4 regions of the Magnetovibrio massiliensis genome follow, and region 4 is predicted to be linked to each of the others. Evidence: predicted binding sites of a transcription regulator. Region 4 holds the regulator's gene; each other region holds the start of a gene.

Region 1 (4,689 bases), on a different contig from region 4:
ACATGTCGATCAGTGGAGAAACCATCGATTACGGCCCCTGCGCGTTCATGGACGCCTACCACCCGAAAACCGTTTTTAGCTACATCGATCAGATGGGGCGTTACGCGTTCGCCAACCAAGCGCCCATCGCCAAATGGAACTTATCGCGCTTAGCCGCATCGTTAATCCCGATTTTGCACGATGACGAAACCAAAGCCCAAGACATGGCGCAAGCCGCCTTGGACACCTTTGAAGACGTGCACGAAGCCTACTGGACCCAGGTCTTTAATGCGAAGTTGGGCTTGGCGAAAATACAGCCCGAAGATTCCCGACTGGCGCGGACGTTGCTCCATGAAATGGCCCGAAGCGGTGCGGACTTTACCTTGCTGTTTCGCGGACTAGCCGATGGCGCTGATGCTGTGCGCGGCATGTTCAAGAATGTAGAGGCCTTCGACGCCTGGGCTAAATCTTGGCAAGACCGGTTACACCAAGAAAGCCGGACGCCCGAAGAAGTTCGACAGACGATGATGCGAGCCAACCCCGCCTTTATCCCACGCAACCACCGCATTGAAGAGATGATCGAAAAAGCCCGTGACGGCGACTTCACCCTGTTTGAAGACCTTGTGAACTGCTTGTCCAAACCCTTCGATGATCAGGCCGCGTTCAAGACGCTTCAAAATCCGCCAAAGCCGGATGAAATCGTTCACCTGACATTTTGCGGCACTTAAACACAGGGTGCTAAGGGCTCGGGAGTGGTCATCACGGGTTCTGCCGGATTGTGCGGGGCAAAGCTGTCCGCTTGGGGCGTGTAATGATCCAAGTACTTGCGTGTGATGGCTTGTGTGTCGATAACGATGTTCGTCATGATCGTGTTGAACTGATGATCAATCACGGCTCCATCCCCAACGACACAGCCGACGCGCAAATAGCCTTTGATCAAGGGGGGCAACTCGCGAAAAGCCTGGCGCGCATCGATGGTGTCTTTGTCCATCATGTTCATTTCGACACTGTGCTTGGTACGCGCCCGCGTTCGGATTTTTGTAGGCGCCAAATGGTGATGGTACAGATACGACAAAGGCAGCTTCACTTCATCGGGATCGGTCCCCGGAAACGATGCGCAGCCGAACAGGTAGCGCACACCCTGGTCAAAAATGTACTGCGCAAGCCCCCGCCACAACAGTTGGATGGTGCCGCGCGATCGGTAATCGCTGTCGATACATGAGCGCCCCAGTTCAAGAATATCTTCGCGCCCCCGCACCAACTGGGTGAGATCAAATTCATTTTGTGAATAAAACCCGTCATGCGTTTCGGCAACTTCACCTTTCAGCAGCCGATAGCTTCCAACCACACTTGGATCTTTGGCGGTGCCGCGTTCCGTGTCGATCACCAATAAGTGGTCACACCGCTCATCATAACGATCGACATCGCGTCGGCAGGCCGCCAAAAAGGCGCTGGGTTTTGCGCCCATCTCTTCATAAAACACGCGATAGCGAAGCCCTTGTGAGGCATCAACCTCACGCGCCGTCTGCGCCAAGCGCACTTCTAAACCGTTCACACGCAAGGGACGCATATGTTTTTCCCTTAACGAATCACAAAAGTCCATTTTGGATAGGGTCTACCCGAAACGTTTTAGAAACATGACTGCACGGCTACTCTTGTATGTCTGTTTCGTTTTAGGATTGTGTCAGGGGGCTGCGCTTAATCCTCAGCGACGGCTTTTTGCAAGAGCGCGGTTAAGCTTTTCTGCTCGGATTTCATGAGATTGCTCAATATCCCTGACTGTAGCGCTTTGACCTTTGGGTGGATCTGGACTTGTTCAAAGCCGGTGTTTTGTCTAAGGCCTCCAGCGTTGCATATTGCACGGGTGTCATGTCAAAACCTGCGTCTTGCATATGCTGTTGACACAGCTGTGTGCAAATTTGATGCAATCGACGGATCAAGTGACCCGGCATATCCGTTAACGCCATGTGAGCTCCATACCTAAAATAAACCGTAGCAATCCTAAGCGGAATTTATTTTGGCCATCCTTTTTAGTATGTACACATCGTTTTTCGAGCTGATCTGTCACTGAGCCAAGGGGCTTTGATGGCTGCGCTTGCCCTGCACCACTTGGTGCGTCTGGTCGGCTTAAACACTTCAGTCACAAAAGGGTCATATAATTGAGATTGTCATCCGGCCTGTGGCTTGGCATGAAATGATGCAGCACAAACTAACCACGGAACCCCCATGCCCCAACAACGCGGAACTTTATATTTGGTCGTCGGCCCCAGTGGTGCCGGCAAGGACAGTCTCATCGACGGGGCCAAAGCCGAACTTGTCGGCAATGGGCAGTACGTTTTCCCGCGCCGCTACATCACCCGCCCCGCCGATGCAGGTGGCGAAGACCACATACCCGTCGCGACAGAGATGTTTGAAACCATGCTCCAACGCGGCGATATGGTTCTGGAATGGCACGCCCACAAACTGCGTTATGGTGTTCCCGCCGCTGTGCAAGACCATTTGGAGCAAGGGCGCAATGTTGTCGTCAATGTCTCGCGCACCGTTGTGGAGGAAGCCCGTCAACAGCTTCAGCCTATGAAAGTACTCTACATCAACGTTTCGGAGGACATCTTGGCAGAACGCTTAAAAGCGCGCGGCCGGGAATCAGCGTCTGACATCAAACGCAGGGTCGAACGGGCACAGGCTTATCAGCTCGACGGTGAAGACGTGATTATGATCGACAATGGCGGTGCCTTGGAAAGCTCGATCTCTACATTTTTAACAGCGATTAACGTCAAAGCCTAACCCCCACCTCGGCGGTCTTGCCGTTCGTTAAAGCACCACGTATTCCACGCCGCCATTTCGGGCGTCGTTCAAGAAATCACGTTGCCAGTTTTCGCCCAACATTTTGCGCGCCAGTTCGACGACCATAAATTCGGCGTCCGGGGCATTTTCGAAACGGGACAAACCTTGTAAACACGACGGGCAAGCGGTCAGAACCTTTTGCGGCGCCTTGCCGGTTTGCGCTTGATTATCCAAAGCCGCGGCCGCAATAGAGTTGGCTTTCGAATACTTCACTTGAGTTGAAATATCCGGACGGCTGACGGCAAAGGTTCCGGACTCGCCACAGCAGCGCTCCGTCAGTTTTGTCGGCTGGCCCATCAATTCGGACGCAACCTCCATCGGGTCGTAGTGCGAGAACGGCGTGTGACACGGGTCATGGAACAGATAACCGGCCTCACCCTCTTGCGCCTGCAGCTTCACGTTCTTTTCAAACAAGAATTCGTGGATGTCCATCAGGCGTGAGCCCGGGAAAATTTGGTCAAACGCATAGCCTGTCAATTGCTTGTGGCACGTTCCGCACGACACGATCACGTTTTTGATGTCCAGATAGCCCAAAATGTTGGCGACCCGGTGGAACTGCACCCGGTTGGACGTGGCGATGGATTGGCCCAACGCCGCGTCGCCCGCACTTTTTTGTGGGAAGCCACAGCAGTTCTGGCTGGGCGGCAAAACCACCTGAACACCTTGAGCGTTAAGCATGGCGATGGTCGCCAAAGACACGTGACTGAACAATCGCTCGCACCCACAGCCCGGAAAATAGAACACGGCTTCACGTGCGTCTTTGGGCAGGCCCAAAGGCTTAATCACGGGGATGCTGGCCCCATCGTCGCGCAGTTCCAAGAAATCGCGTGCAGTGCGGTTGGGGACTTTGTCCAGCGGCAAGGGCGTGCGCAGCATGTTGGACAACTGCTTGGACAGGGGGGCCGCGCCCGTCGTTGCTAACGGCTCGGCGTCTTCTTTCAAGGCACCTGTGGCTTTGGCAATGGTGCTCATCAGGTTTTGGCCCGCATAGCCGCCACGGATAAAGCCCGAGCGGATCACGCGAATGGCTTTGTCGTTACTGGTGGTCAAAAATGCCATGGCCAACTTTGCGCCGATGGCCGTTTGCTTTTTACCCCGACTGAGCAAAATCTCGCGCATCTTCACGGTCACGTCGCCAAAGTCGATGTTGACCGGACACGGTACCTCGCATTTGTTGCAGACCGTGCAGTGATCGGCCACGTCGTTCAAGACGTCAAAATGGTGCTGCGACACGCCACGGCGCGTTTGTTCTTCGTACAAGAACGCTTCGATGATCAAACCCAATGACAAAATTTTGTTGCGCGGCGAATAAAGCAAATTCGCCCCCGGCACGTGGGTCGAGCAGACTTCTTTACACTTGCCACAGCGCAAGCAATGACGCGTCATATCGTTCAAGATTTCGAACGCGCTGTCTTTCATGATCAACGCTTCTTGCTGCACCAAACGCAACGACGGCGTATAGGCTTCGTGATGTTTCGATTGTGCCATCAACTTGCCGCGGTTGAACCGGCCTTCGGGGTCGACCTTTTCTTTGTAAATGCGGAAGTCTTCGATCTTTTCCGGCTCCAGATAATCGAATTTGGTGAGCCCAATCCCGTGTTCGCCCGAGATCACGCCGCCCAGGTCTTGGGCCAGATGCATGATGCGATCAACCAGGTGTTCCGCTTCTTGCAGCATGGCATAGTCGTTTGAGTTTACCGGAATGTTGGTGTGGACGTTGCCATCGCCCGCGTGCATATGAAGGGCCACGAACAGACGGCTCGACAAGACATCCTTGTGAATTTCGTCAATCGCGTCGCGAAACGCGGTCCACTGATCGCCTGCCCAGATGCTTTTGAGGGGCCGTTCGATTTCTTCACGATACGA
Region 2 (4,689 bases), on a different contig from region 4:
TCGTCGAAGTGTGGCGAAAACCCATCAGTTTGGGCGCGGTCGCTAAGCGTTTGGACGAGGTCTGCTCTCTTCCTTAGCCGCTCCAGTTGGGTTGTAGCGCCATGCGGACCGCTTGGGCGCGGTTGTTGGCGCCGATTTTGCGATAGATGTTTTTCACATGAATTTTGATGGTGGCTTCCTGGACGCTGATTTCGTTGGCGATTTGTTTGTTGGTGAGGCCACCGGCCAAAAGGTTCAACACCCCCAATTCACGTGGGCTGAGCGTGTCGAATCGCTCAGCTTGCACAATTATTGTTGTCTGCCCAGGGAGGCTGGTTCCACTCTCGTCCTTGGGAGGGATGTTATTTGACGGTGCTTCTAACAAGTCGGTTGGCACATAACTCTCACCGGACAACACCAGTTGCAAGGCGCTCATCAAGACTTTGCTCCCAGAACTTTTGGGAATGAAACCGGCTACGCCGACGTCAATGGCGTGGCGAATCAATCCGGGGTCCGTAACGCCCGACAAGATCACAACGGGGATGTCCGCAAAGCTTTTGACCAAGGTGCGCAGGCTGTTGATGCCACGCATGCCAGGCATATTTAAATCCGTCAAAATCAGATGCAGTTCATCGAGTTCCTGCCCAAGTTGGAGCAGTTCGTCAAAGGTTCCGGCTTCGCGGATGGTAACGGACTGATCAAGATCGTTGAGAAAAGGCCTGAGCCCGTCCCGGATAAGCTTATGATCGTCCGCGAGGATGATGTTCATGTGCACGCGCCCTAAAGAACGACGTTTTTGTTATGGTCCACTTCTTGGTGACCATACCAAAATCAGGGGCTTGAAAGTGGGTGCACAGGTAGTAATTTATAAGGATAATGTATTACGGGTTAAAAATGTTAATACGAAGGGGGTAGGCCGGTTAGGTTGGCTCCCAACCCGATTGCAGGGTAATTTTGACCGCTTGGGCGCGGTTGCCGGCGCCGATTTTGCGGTACACGTTGCGCACGTGGATCTTTACGGTGATTTCCTGCAGGTCCAGCTCGCGGGCAATTTGTTTGTTGGTTTTGCCATCGACCAAATGGGTCAGGATTTCAGCTTCGCGCTGGGTCAGGGTGGCGAATTTGGGATCGACTTCCTGGTTTGCGGTTTTGCTGGGCTGATTGAGAATGCTGTCGTCTTCGAGTGTGGGCGTGGACGAAAAGGCGTCCGACGGCAGGTATTTTTCACCGGCCAACACCAAACGCAACGCGTTGACCATGGCCATTCCGCCAATGTTTTTAGGGATATAGCCCGACACGCCAAAATCCAGTGCGGCAATGACGTCTTTGCGGTTGTAGTGTCCAGACAAAATCACGATGGGAACGTCTGGATAGGATTTGGCGAAATTCGTGATGCCGCTGAACCCGTTCATGCCGGGCATTTTCAAATCCAACAAGATCAAGTCCAGCTTACCGGCCTCTTTGGCTTTAGCTTCCGCGCCGGGTAAATTTTCGGCTTCTAAGACCTCAACGTCGCCGTCGAGCTCATCCAAAAACGGACGAATACCCTCACGTACCAAAGTGTGGTCGTCGGCAAATAAAATACGCATATGGATCCGTTCCGTTATCCCAATGTGGCGATGTTATCTATTGATTATTTTTATCGCCACCATCCCTTATCCTTTAGACTAAGGCGAACGAGGGGGGCGGGGCAAGGGAACTGTGCGCAGAAAGTGCAATTTTCTCAAATTTACCAGTTAAATAGTGTGTTGGATGAGCATTCAGATCGACCGTCATAAAACAGTCGTATATTCTGCGTAGGAACCTTATAACGACGTCTTTAGGGGTATAGTTCTATGAGCGTAAAAATCGGAATCAATGGGTTTGGCCGTATGGGCCGTTTGGTGCTGCGTGCGGGTTGGGCGACCAGTGCAAAGTCGGGGGACGTCCAGTGGCAGCGCATCAACGAAATCGGCACAGATGCCGATGGCGCGGCACACTTGGTGAACTTTGATTCGGTACACGGGACTTGGGACAACGAAGCCACCCATGACGGCGATAACGTCGTCATTGACGGCCAGTCCATTGCCTACACCTCTACCCCTGCAATTGCGGACGGTGGCTGGGGCGATTGCGACATCGTCTTGGAATGCACCGGCAAATTCCGCAAGCCCGAACAGTTGCAAGCTTACTTCGACATGGGCGTGAAGAAGGTGATCGTTGCGGCCCCTGTGAAAGAGGACGCTCTCAATATCGTTTACGGCATCAACGACGATTTGTACGACGCGGACAAACATCACCTGTTGACCGCTGCCAGTTGCACCACCAACTGCTTGGCTCCGGTGGTCAAAGTCGTGCACGAAAAAATCGGCATCAAGCATGGCTGCATCACCACCATTCACGATGTCACCAACACCCAAGTGGTGGTCGATTTCCCGCACAAAGACAAACGCCGGGCGCGGTCCAGCCTGATGAACTTGGTGCCGACCACGACCGGTTCGGCCACGGCCATCACGATGATCTATCCGGATTTGAAAGGCAAACTGAACGGCCATGCGGTGCGCGTGCCGCTGTTGAATGCCTCGCTCACGGACTGTGTGTTTGAGCTGTCCCGCGAAGTGACGGCCCAAGAGGTCAACCAGCTGTTCCGCGATGCCGCCGAAGGTGAGCTGAAAGGCATTTTGGGCCTGGAAGACCGTCCGCTGGTGTCGACCGATTTTATCAATGATGCCCGTTCGTCCATCGTCGATGGGCCGTCCACCATGGTCATTGACGGCACGCAGTTGAAAGTTTTGGCGTGGTACGACAACGAATGGGGCTATGTGAACCGCATGTTCGACTTGGCGCTGAAGGTGGCGGGAAGTCTCTAAAAATCGAGCGTGCTATCAAGCATTTCAGCCGCTTCACACCACCAATTGGGGTGCATGTGGCTGATTTTTGCGGCCGCCGCAAAGGCGGTCATTTGTGATGTGTACAGCCCAAAGCACGTCGCACCCGAACCGCTCATGCGGCTCAGTAATATGCCGTCGGTGTTGTCTAAAGCGCTTAAGACATTTTGAATAGCAGGCGATGTTTGTATCGCAGGCGCGCTTAAATCATTGCGCCGGGTTGAAAGCAGACGGGCCAGATGTTGGGCGTCATTGGGGGGCTCATGAAAACGGTCGGGTCGGCTGAACTCACCTGTGCGGGCCTTAAAAATGTCCGGCGTGGACACTTGAACACCCGGATTGACCAACACCAGCCAGACGCGGGGCATGTGCGGGGCAAGTTCCAATTTTTCCCCAATGCCACCCATGAACACAGGGCGGCTTTCCAAGCACACGGGCACGTCGGCACCCAAGCTCAATCCAATGGTGTTGAGCTTGTGGTGGGCCAGATCGTCGCGCCAAACTTTCAATAAGGTCGCCATGGCGCGGGCACTGTCGATGTCGGGGGCAACGTCATGCGCGACGGCATGAATGCCTTCGTCGTCCACATGCACCTCCCAATACTGGATCAGGGCTTTAAGCGTCGCCGCCGCGTCCGCCGAGCCACCACCGATGCCGGACGCGACCGGCAGGTTTTTGATCAAGTGCAAGGCTGCGTGGGGTTTAATGTGACACTGTTCGGCCAAGGCGCGTGCGGCTTTTAAGACCAAATTGTCCTCGTCGGCTTTCAGGTCAGCGCCAAAGGGGCCGGAGATGTCCAAGCTTAAACCGTGCCCGGCGCGGACCTCGACCACGTCGCCGATGTCGGCGAACACGACCAAGCTGTCGAGCTCATGATAGCCGTCGTCACGCTGTCCGGTGACGTGAAGGTAGAGATTGATTTTCGCCGGGGCGAATTGTCTGAGCACGGCTTTGGTCATGGCAGCAGGCTCATTTTTGAGAACTGTCCGCCAAGCCCGATTTGAGCTTCTGATTGATGATCTTGAGCAGTTTTTCTTCCGGCCCCAAGGTTTTGGCACGTTCCCATTGGAACTTCGCTTCACGGGTGCGGCCCACTTTCCAAAGCGCATCGCCTAAGTGGTCATTGATCACCGGGTCGCTGGGCCGCAACATGATGGCGCGTTCCAGTTTGCGCACAGCCTGATCATATTTGCCCAAACGATAAAGCCCCCAGCCCAAGCTGTCGACGATGTAGCCGTCGCGCGGGCGCAGGTCGACGGCCTTTTCGATCATCTTCAGGGCGCGTTTTAAATGCAGCCCCTGATCGATCCACGAGTAGCTCAAATAGTTCAAAACATCCGGTTGATCGGGGTTGAGCTCCAAGGCCTTCAAGAAATCTTTCTCGGCTTTGGGCCACTGTTTGCTGGCTTCATAGGCGACACCGCGATTGTAGTACAAGATCCAATGGCGTTTGTTGGTTTTGCCGCTGCGGTCTATGGCATCGGAATAGGCCTCGGCCGCATCCGCGAAGCGTTCGTTCGAGCGCAAAATGTGACCGAGCTCACCTAACGGCGACGGCAAATCTTTGCGTTCGCGCGCCAAATCTTTGAGCAAGCGGATCGCTTCGCCGTCACGCTCTAGCTGTTCTAAGTTCAGGGCTGTGCGCAATTGCGCCATCCACCGGTGTGGAGAAGATTTCGCGATCCCGGCATAAACCGTGTTGGCGAGGGGGTAGTTTCCAGCTATTTCTAAGGCATCGGCCTTGATCATTTGCGCCCGCGCCAAGTCTTCGCGCAAATAAAGCGCCAAGTTGGACAAAATCAAAGCCTGCGATCCGGATGTTTGGGCTTGATAAGCCACCGCG
Region 3 (4,689 bases), on a different contig from region 4:
ATGAGCACGCTTTCGGTGGGGCAAACTTCGACGCACAGGCCACAGCCTGTGCACGCGTCTTTGATCACCACATGAATTTGACGGTTTGCGCCAACCAAAGCGTCGGTGGGGCAACGTTTGAAGCACTTGGTGCAACCGATGCACAGCTGCTCGTTCACAAATGCGACTTGGGGACCCTTGTCTTCCATGCCGCTCAAATCTGCACTCACACCCATTTTGTCGGCCAGGGCTTGTGCCAACGCGCGACCGCCCGGCGGGCACATGGTCACGGGGGCTTGGCCGTTTGCAACGGCTTCAGCCGCAGGCGCACAGCCCGGATAGCCGCATTGTCCGCATTGCGAACCCGGGAGCATGTCTTCAATTTCTTGAACCATGGCGCCGGCTTCGACTTTTAGGTATTTGGCCGCAAAGCCGAGCATGACACCAAGACCAAGGCCGAGCAGGGCGAGGGAAAGGATTGCACTGATCATGTCTTCAACCTCCGCCGCCAAGACCGGCAAAGCCCATGAATGCCAAGGACAGCAAGCCCGCCGTCACAAAGCCGATGGGCGCGCCTTCAAAGGCTTTGGGCACGTCGGCCAAGGCCAAGCGTTCGCGCAAGCCTGCAAACAAAACCATCACCAGAGTGAAACCGACGGCGGAACCAAAGCCGTAGAGCAGGCTTTGCAAAAAGGAGTGTTCTTCTTGAATGTTCAAAATCGCCACACCCAACACCGCGCAGTTGGTGGTGATCAACGGCAAGAAGATGCCGAGCACTTGGTAAAGCGCAGGCGAGGTCTTTTTGATCAGCATTTCGGTCAACTGCACAACGGCAGCGATCACCAAGATGAAGCTCAGGATGCGCAAAAAGCCGATGTCGAAGGGGATTAGGACAAACGTTTCCAAAGCCCAGCCGGACACGGAGGCGAGGGTCAAAACAAACGTGGTGGCAAGCCCCATGCCCAAAGCGGTATCGACTTTATTCGATACGCCCATGAAGGGACAAAGGCCTAAAAACTTGACCAACACGACGTTGTTGACCAGGGCGGTGCCGATGAGGATCATCAACAGTTCTTGCATAAATCGGGGTGCTCCAGGATCAAATGGAGGGCTTTTACGGTTTTCAAATGCATCAACCGTACCAAGTTTGCTTTGCAGCATTTGTGCGAAAAATGGGCCTAGCTTTTGTGCGGTTTTTGACCCATTGCCTAATTATTAAGCGCCGACAATCCCTGTCATTTTGGTGACACGGCGACCTTTATTGGAGGGTGTTTGTTGCAAAGCCCACAAATCCGGTGGTTTGGGATGGTTGATTTGCCACACTTATGCATTTGGCACGGGGTTTGCGAATTCAATGGCAAATGACAACAAAAACGCCCGAAACTGCGCCTGAATTAAGCACCTCTCCCGCACCTGATGATGTGGCGGGTGGCGGTTCGCCCATTTTAGATGCGGTCTACCACTACGCGGTGGAACATTCTCCCATCGCCACGTCCATCACCGACACAAAGGCCAACATCCTTTACGTCAATCCCGCGTTTGAAGAGTTGACGGGTTACGGCGACGACATTTTGGGCAAAAATGAATCCGTTTTGTCGGACAAAGCGACCCCGGTCGAAATCTACAAAACGCTCTGGTCCACCATTACATCCGGGAAGGTCTGGAAAGGGCGCTTGGTTAACCAGCGCAAGGACGGTTCGCGTTATTTGGCGGAGCTCACCGTGGTTCCCGTGGAAGACGACAACGGCGACGTTCTTCACTTCATGGGCATGCACCGCGATGTGACAGACCTGCACCAGTTGGAGCGCAAGGTCAAAAATCAAGACGCGTTGATCTCGTCCGTGGTTGAAGCGGCCCCTGTGGTGATTGTTTTGGTCGATATGGCTGGGCGTGTTGGGTTTTCCAACCCCGCTTATAAAGAGCTCAACCGCGAGCTTGGGGAAACGGACGCGTCTGGCGAATTTATTGAAGGTTTCACTGCCACTTTTGGCATGAGCTTGGAAGATCTCTGCCAACGCGGATCGACATTTTCGGCGGCGGAAGTGGGCTTGAAGATGCCCGGCGGCGAAACGCGATGGTTCGCGTGCTCCGCCACCAAAGTCGAAGAACAAGACATGTCAGCAACGGGCTATTTCGACGGTGTTGGCTATTGCGGCGTGTTGCTGGTGGCAAGCGACATCACCCATCAACGGCGTCGCTACGAACAGGCGCGGACCAATGCCGTGCGGGCGATGATGGCCGAACAACAAATGGTCCAGGGCATGCGTGAAGTGATGTCTGGGGCCATATTCCAACTGCAAGGCCCGCTCAATGTGATGAGCGCCGCTGTCGGCATGATGAAGCGCCAAGGCCGCGAGGCGGATGGCCTGTGTGAACCCATCAAACAGGTTCTGGGCGCCGGTGAGCAGGCCTTGGATCGTTTAAGAACCTCCATGCCACGCACCGCAGACGAACCCATTGAGCCCATCAATATCAATGAGATTATCCGGGAAGTTTTGGACATCACCATCGAAGATTTGCTGCGTGAAGGCGTGATGGTTGAATGGCATCCCGTGGCTGTGCTGCCCAATGTTCCGGGGCGTGCAAACGCTTTGCGCTCTATGGTGAAGTATCTGGTCGACAACGCCATTATGGCGGTGAAGGACGGCAGCGGTGCGCGTGAAATTCGCATCGACACCCGGGTGACCGACGCTAGCGATGTGGCCATGGAAATCCGCGATACGGGCGCGGGCTTTGACGACAGCATTTTGATTAAAGCCTACGAGCCGTTCTTCACGGCTTGGAAAAAAACCAAATCGCGCCCGGGCTTAGGCCTTCAACTGGCGCGTCAAATCATCACCGACCAAGGTGGATCCATTGAAATCGGCAATGCCATGACGGGTGGCGGACGCGTTGAGGTCGTGTTCGCTGCTGCAAGCCTGGGGCATGGCTCATCCGGGTACGAATAAGGAGATTGCCGTGAGCGAAGGCGAAAACTTACCGGTTGTGGAGGCGTGCAAGACGTGTAATTGCGGCTTGGTACGCACCGACATCGATACGCTCTATAAGGTGAGCCAGATTTTGGGTCACAGCTTGAACCTGCGCGAAACGTTGGAACAAGTCATTGCCGTGATGCACGACGCGGGACAGCTGAAAAATGGCATGATCAGTCTGTTGGACGACGACACCGGAAATCTGAACCTGCGCGTTTCGCAAAAAGAAGGTTTGGTCACCGAAGGCGCCGTGAGTTACCGCCCGGGCGAAGGTGTTGTGGGCGAAATTATGGAAACCTGCGTTGCGGTTGTTGTCCCCAATATCCAGCGCGAACCGAAATTCTTAGGCCGCTCCGGGGCTTTTGATCCGGCATTGCCTTATATCGGTGTGCCGATCTTTTCCGGAGGCGAAGCTTTGGGCGTTTTTGCCGCGCAACCGTCTGCAGGCGATGACGACTTAAACGGCCGCGCGAAATTCATGGAGATGATCGCAAACCTGATTGCACAAACCGTGCGGTTGTGGGTGCAACTGGACAAAGAAAAGCGGGAATTGAAGGAAGAACGCGACACGCTTCGCCGCAAAGTCAAACACGAACACGGCTTCGACAATATGGTCGGACGCTCCGAAGTGATGCGCACGGTGTTCGAACAAATCCGTTTGGTCTCGGCCTGGAACACCACCGTGTTGGTGCGCGGTGAATCGGGTACGGGTAAAGAGCTGGTGGCGAACGCCATTCACTACAATTCTCCGCGCGCCAGCGGCCCGATGATCAAGCTGAATTGTGCAGCCCTTCCCGACAATTTGTTGGAATCCGAACTGTTCGGTCACGAAAAAGGTGCGTTTACGGGGGCCAGCACCCAACGCAAAGGCCGCTTTGAAATGGCCCACGGCGGCACGCTCTTCTTAGATGAAATCGGCGAGATTACAGCGGCCTTCCAAGCAAAACTGTTGCGGGTCCTGCAAGAAGGCGAGTTTGAACGCGTCGGCGGCACCAAAACCATGAAGGTCGACGTGCGCGTTATCGCCGCGACCAACCGCGATTTGGAAGCCGAAGTCGAAACCGGCGAGTTCCGCGAAGACTTGTACTATCGCTTGAACGTCATGCCCATCAATATGCCGCCTTTGCGCGAACGCACCGAAGATATTCCGGATTTGTCGCGCTTTTTGATTTCTAAGATCGCAAAACTACAAGGGCGTGAGCTCACCATCACCGACAGCGCGTTGCGTGTTTTGTTGCGCCACGCGTGGCCCGGCAACGTGCGTGAGCTGGAAAACATCATGGAGCGTGCCGCCATCATGAGCCCGTCGGGCAATATTGATCGCGACGCCGTGGTGATGACGGGCTTGGAAGACCACTCCGGCCCGCCGCCCGTGACGGCCAGCCCCGCCGCACCCGCTGCCGCTGCGCCAACAGGGCCAACCATCGATTTCAGCGATCCCAATATTGATGAACGCGAACGCGTCATCGCCGCGTTGGAAGAAGCGGGCTGGGTTCAGGCCAAGGCTGCGCGCTTGCTTAACATGACGCCGCGCCAAGTGGCGTACCGGATTCAGACACTCAATATCAAAGTCCGCCAAATTTGACGGCATTTTGTCGCACATGTAACACGAAACAGGGCGGTGTTGTCGCATATGACACCGCCCTTCCTGTTTCAAAGCCCAATGAAAACAATTAGTTATGTATTTCTGAGAAGTGGCACACCCCTTGCTTTATTATCTGCAAAGATTTTGCTCAGG
Region 4 (4,689 bases):
GTTGCGCTCCGTGCCGCCGTCCATTCGCGAAGCGGCTTTGGGCATGGGCGCAAGCCCCATCCAAACCATCACACACCACGTGTTGCCATTGGCGATGCCGGGTATGCTGACGGGGACGATTATCGGCATGGCTCAGGCGCTTGGTGAAAGTGCGCCGTTGCTGATGATCGGCATGGTGGCCTTCATTGTCGACATTCCGGCGGCCTTTACCGACCCGGCCACGGCTCTGCCGGTGCAAATTTACATCTGGGCAGACAGCCCCGAACGCGCGTTCTCTGAACGCACAGCGGGTGCTATTATCATTCTGCTTGGTTTCTTGATTACGATGAACATTCTTGCGGTCATCATGCGCAAGTCTTTCGAACGTCGCTGGTAAGGAGTGCGACCCTATGGAACTCGCTATTCACACGGATCTGCCGGAAAAAGAGCAGGGAATTTCTGTGGCCCCTTCGAACCCACACAAAGTGACGGCACAATCCGTTGATGTGTTTTACGGAGATAAACAAGCGCTGAAAGGCATCAACTTAGACATTCCGTCCAACCAAGTTACAGCACTGATCGGTCCGTCCGGTTGCGGTAAATCCACCTTCTTGCGTTGCTTGAACCGCATGAACGATGTGGTGGACGGTTGCCGCGTCGAAGGAGAAATCAAGCTGGACGGGGAAAACATCTATTCCAAAGGTGTGGATGTGGTTCACCTGCGTGCGCGCGTTGGCATGGTGTTTCAAAAACCCAACCCGTTCCCGAAATCCATTTACGACAACATTTCCTATGGTCCGAAAATCCATGGTCTGGCCAAGACCCGTGCGGACATGGATGAAATCGTCCTCACCAGCTTGGAAAAAGCCGGGTTGCTGGACGAAGTCCGTGATCGCTTGGATTCTCCGGGCACTGGCCTTTCCGGTGGTCAGCAGCAACGTCTGTGCATTGCCCGCGCTATTGCGGTTGAGCCCGAAGTTATCTTGATGGACGAGCCGTGCTCGGCCCTTGATCCCATCGCCACGGCGAAGATCGAAGAGCTGATCGACGAACTTAAAGACAATTACACCATCATCATGGTGACGCACTCCATGCAGCAGGCTGCGCGTGTGTCGCAAAAAACCGCGTTCTTCCACTTGGGCGACTTGGTGGAATCGGGCGGTACGGACGAAATCTTCACCAACCCGAAAGACGAACGCACCCAAGCTTACGTCACCGGTAAAATCGGCTAAGGGATCGAATTATGTTGGAACAAGACCATATCGTTACTTCATTCGACGAAGACCTGGGCCGCATCGACAGTGTGATTGCGGAAATGGGTGGCTTGGCCGAACGTCAGTTGAGCGACGCCGTTGACGCGTTGGCGCGCAACGATGTTGAGCTGGCGAAAAAAGTCATCGATTCAGACATCAAAATTGATGCTTTGGAAGAAGATCTCGACAACTTCACCATTAAAGTTTTGGCCTTGCGCCAACCCATGGCCGACGATTTGCGTGCCGTTGTGGTGGCGTTGAAGATGGCGTCCAACTTGGAACGCATCGGCGATTACGCCAAAAACGTTGCCAAGCGCACCCAGACGCTTTCCGAGATGGACACCGTCGGTGACGCAACGGCCACCATTCAACGCATGGCGCGCCAAGTGCAAAGCATGATCGGCAACGTTTTGGATGCCTATGGCACCCGCGACGTGGCCAAAGCCAACGCCGTGCGCCTGCGCGACGAAGAAGTCGATATGATGCACACCAGCCTGTTTCGCGAGCTTCTGACCTACATGCTGGAAGACCCGCGCAACATCACGGCGTGCACGCACCTTTTGTTTATTGCCAAGAATGTGGAGCGCATTGGCGATCACGTTACGTCCATCGCCGAAAATGTCCACTTCTTGGTTTCCGGCGAAAAGCCGTCAGAAGAACGCCCCAAAAACGACCTGTCCAGTGAGACAGTGGTCGGCTAAGGGGTGAGGAGTACGCATACATGAGCCAGACTGTTCTGATCGTCGAAGACGAACCACCCCAAGCTGAGATGCTGTCCTATAACCTGGAAAAAGAAGGCTTCCGGGTGATGATGGCGGAAAATGGCGAAGACGGTTTGATGATGGCCCAAGAAAATGTTCCCGACGCCATCGTTTTGGATTGGATGTTGCCGGGTTTGAGCGGCATTGAAGTTTGCCGCCAACTGCGCAGCGATACCGATACCCGCGAAATCCCCATTTTGATGCTGACCGCCCGCGGTGAAGAAGAAGACCGCGTTCGTGGCATCGAAACGGGTGCGGACGACTATGTTGTCAAACCCTACAGCCCCCGCGAAGTCGTGGCGCGCCTGAAGGGCTTGCTGCGCCGCTCCAACCCGTCGTTGAGCTCGGAAACCATCGAATACGCCGACATCGTCATGGACTTGGCCCAGCACAAGGTCAATCGTGGCGGGAACTTCATCCACCTTGGCCCGACCGAGTTTCGCTTGCTCAAAACCTTGATGGAAAAGCCCGGTCGCGTGTTTTCGCGCGAACGCCTGTTGGATCTGGTTTGGGGGCGTGACGTCTATGTCGAAGACCGCACGGTCGACGTCCACATTCGTCGACTGCGCAAAGCGCTGAATACCGAAGGGGCCCTGGACATGATTCGCACCGTTCGCGGCGAAGGCTACGCCATCGACATGAACAAAGGCGCTTAAACAGCTCCTTTCTTATCAAAATAACCTGCCAAACGCCGCCTTTTTTGGGCGGCGTTTTGTTTTGTCTAACCATCTGTATTCAATACCATAACTCCACCCACAAGCGTTTCAAGATGACTTTGGGTGTGCCTCGCACGCGCTCGTATGTAAACAATTGTTTGCAAAATGAGCTGCGTAATGTAAACATACGTTTAGTTATGAAGGGCGTGCTCGTATTTGTTTCGAAATATGCGGGCATGCCTGTTAAGCTCACAACGTATCGTGCAGGGCAGAGCGCCCGGCGCCGGGGGTATTGAACATGAGTAACGATCTGATCCATTTGGCCAAAACACGGCGCTTTTTACCGTTGTTTGTCACCCAGTTTTTAGGTGCGATGAACGATAACTTGTTCAAAAGCGCGTTGATCATGTTGGTGACCTATCAATTGGCGGAAGTGTCCGGCTTGGACGGTCCGGTGTTGGTGACGGTTGCGGCAGGTGTGTTCATCTTGCCGTTTTTCCTGTTCAGCGCCACGGCGGGACAGTTGGCGGACCGCTTCGACAAAGCGTCCATTGCGCGCAAGGTCAAAGCGGCTGAAATCCTGATTATGGTGGGGGCCGCCGCTGCGTTTTTGAGCGGAAGTGTCTGGTCTCTACTCGCCGTTTTGTTTTTCATGGGGCTGCAGTCCAGCCTGTTTGGTCCGGTCAAGTATGCGATCTTGCCGCAACACCTGCATCAAGACGAACTCATCGGTGCCAACGCCATGGTCGAGGCTGGAACGTTTCTCGCCATCTTGATCGGCACCATCGCTGGCGGTCTATTGATCTTGAACGACGGCGGTGTGTTGCTGGTGTCGGCCCTGATCATTGGGATCGCTGTGCTGGGGTATGTCTCAAGTCTCTTCATTCCCAAAGCCCCCGCGTTGGCTGAAGACTTAAACGTCGATTTCAACATCGTGCGCGCCACGGGTTCGATGATGCGCCACGCCGCAAGCCGCCGCGACATCATTCTTTCCATCTTAGGCATTTCCTGGTTTTGGCTGGTGGGGGCAACGTTCCTCAGCCAGTTTCCGACCTTTGCTAAAGACACCTTGGCTGCCGACGAAACCGTTGTGACGCTGTTTTTGTCGATCTTTTCCATCGGTATCGCCGTCGGATCGGTCTTGTGTAACCGCCTGTTGAAAGGCGAAGTGACAGCCAAGTATGTGCCGTTTGGTGCCCTGTTGATGACCGTGTTTATGGTCGATCTCTACTTCGCCAGCACCCATGGTTACGCCCTGGTCGCACACGATGAGACGTTGGCGTCCGCCGGTGTATTCCTTTCGACGTGGATGGGCCTGCGCATCATCGTGGACTTGCTGTTGGTGGCGATCTCCAGCGGGCTTTATATCGTGCCGCTGTACGCCATCTTGCAAAGCCGGGGTGAAGACAGCCACCGTTCGCGCAACATCGCGTCCAACAACATCTTGAACGCCTTGTTCATGGTGGTTTCGGCTTTGGTGATCTCCGCCTTGTTGGGGGCCGGGGCCAGCGTTCCGCATATTTTCTTGTGGGTCGCCATCGCCAATGCGGGCGTTGCGCTTTACATTTGTAAGCTGTTGCCCGACGAAGTCTTGAAGGCCGTGTTGCGCACCATCTTCAAGTTGGCTTACCGCGCTGAAGTGAAAGGCTTGGAGCACTGGAAAGCCGTGGGCGAGCGCGCCGTGATTGTGGTCAATCATGTTTCATTCTTAGACGCAGCATTGCTGGCGGCGTTCTTGCCGGAAAAACCGTTGTTTGCGGTCAACACGCACATCGCCGGGCGCTGGTGGATGAAGCCGTTCTTGGCTTTGGTCAACGCCTTTCCCATGGACCCCACCAAGCCGCTGTCGACCAAGTCGTTGATCAAAGAAGTGGGTAAGGGCTTCAAGTGCGTGATCTTTCCAGAAGGCCGCATCACCGTCACCGGCGGCTTGATGAAAGTCTACGAAGGTCCGGCGTTAATCGCAGATAAGGCGGATGCAGACGTTTTGCCTATTCGGATAGACGGTACCCAGTACACGGTCTTTTCACGTCTGAAAGG

What was found. Region 4 encodes PhoB, which activates phosphate uptake and scavenging genes when phosphate is short. Its sites were predicted from a motif close to TNTCATAAAACTGTCA; they were not measured.
Region 1: phnN (phosphonate metabolism protein/1,5-bisphosphokinase (PRPP-forming) PhnN) is a predicted target of PhoB. The motif match lies at 2,118-2,133, and genes of this name have one in related genera.
Region 2: V5T82_RS02060 (ArsJ-associated glyceraldehyde-3-phosphate dehydrogenase) is a predicted target of PhoB. The motif match lies at 1,750-1,765, and genes of this name have one in related genera.
Region 3: nifL (nitrogen fixation negative regulator NifL) is a predicted target of PhoB. The motif match lies at 1,213-1,228, and genes of this name have one in related genera.

The regions. Positions count from the first base shown of each region.
Region 1 covers NZ_JBAHUR010000019.1:10,944-15,632, reverse strand. The annotation lists gene V5T82_RS16780 (protein adenylyltransferase SelO) at 1-707, shown strand, start outside; gene V5T82_RS16775 (GNAT family N-acetyltransferase) at 704-1,549, opposite strand; gene phnN (phosphonate metabolism protein/1,5-bisphosphokinase (PRPP-forming) PhnN) at 2,206-2,763, shown strand; gene V5T82_RS16765 (DUF3683 domain-containing protein) at 2,791-4,689, opposite strand, start outside.
Region 2 covers NZ_JBAHUR010000001.1:403,561-408,249, forward strand. The annotation lists gene V5T82_RS02045 (hybrid sensor histidine kinase/response regulator) at 1-77, shown strand, start outside; gene V5T82_RS02050 (response regulator transcription factor) at 74-748, opposite strand; gene V5T82_RS02055 (response regulator) at 900-1,568, opposite strand; gene V5T82_RS02060 (ArsJ-associated glyceraldehyde-3-phosphate dehydrogenase) at 1,815-2,828, shown strand; gene V5T82_RS02065 (4-(cytidine 5'-diphospho)-2-C-methyl-D-erythritol kinase) at 2,825-3,805, opposite strand; gene V5T82_RS02070 (tetratricopeptide repeat protein) at 3,816-4,689, opposite strand, start outside.
Region 3 covers NZ_JBAHUR010000016.1:44,182-48,870, reverse strand. The annotation lists gene rsxB (electron transport complex subunit RsxB) at 1-470, opposite strand, end outside; gene rsxA (electron transport complex subunit RsxA) at 475-1,059, opposite strand; gene nifL (nitrogen fixation negative regulator NifL) at 1,341-2,927, shown strand; gene nifA (nif-specific transcriptional activator NifA) at 2,938-4,536, shown strand.
Region 4 covers NZ_JBAHUR010000008.1:106,484-111,172, reverse strand. The annotation lists gene pstA (phosphate ABC transporter permease PstA) at 1-376, shown strand, start outside; gene pstB (phosphate ABC transporter ATP-binding protein PstB) at 390-1,211, shown strand; gene phoU (phosphate signaling complex protein PhoU) at 1,223-1,933, shown strand; gene phoB (phosphate regulon transcriptional regulator PhoB) at 1,954-2,649, shown strand; gene V5T82_RS11345 (acyl-[ACP]--phospholipid O-acyltransferase) at 2,948-4,689, shown strand, end outside.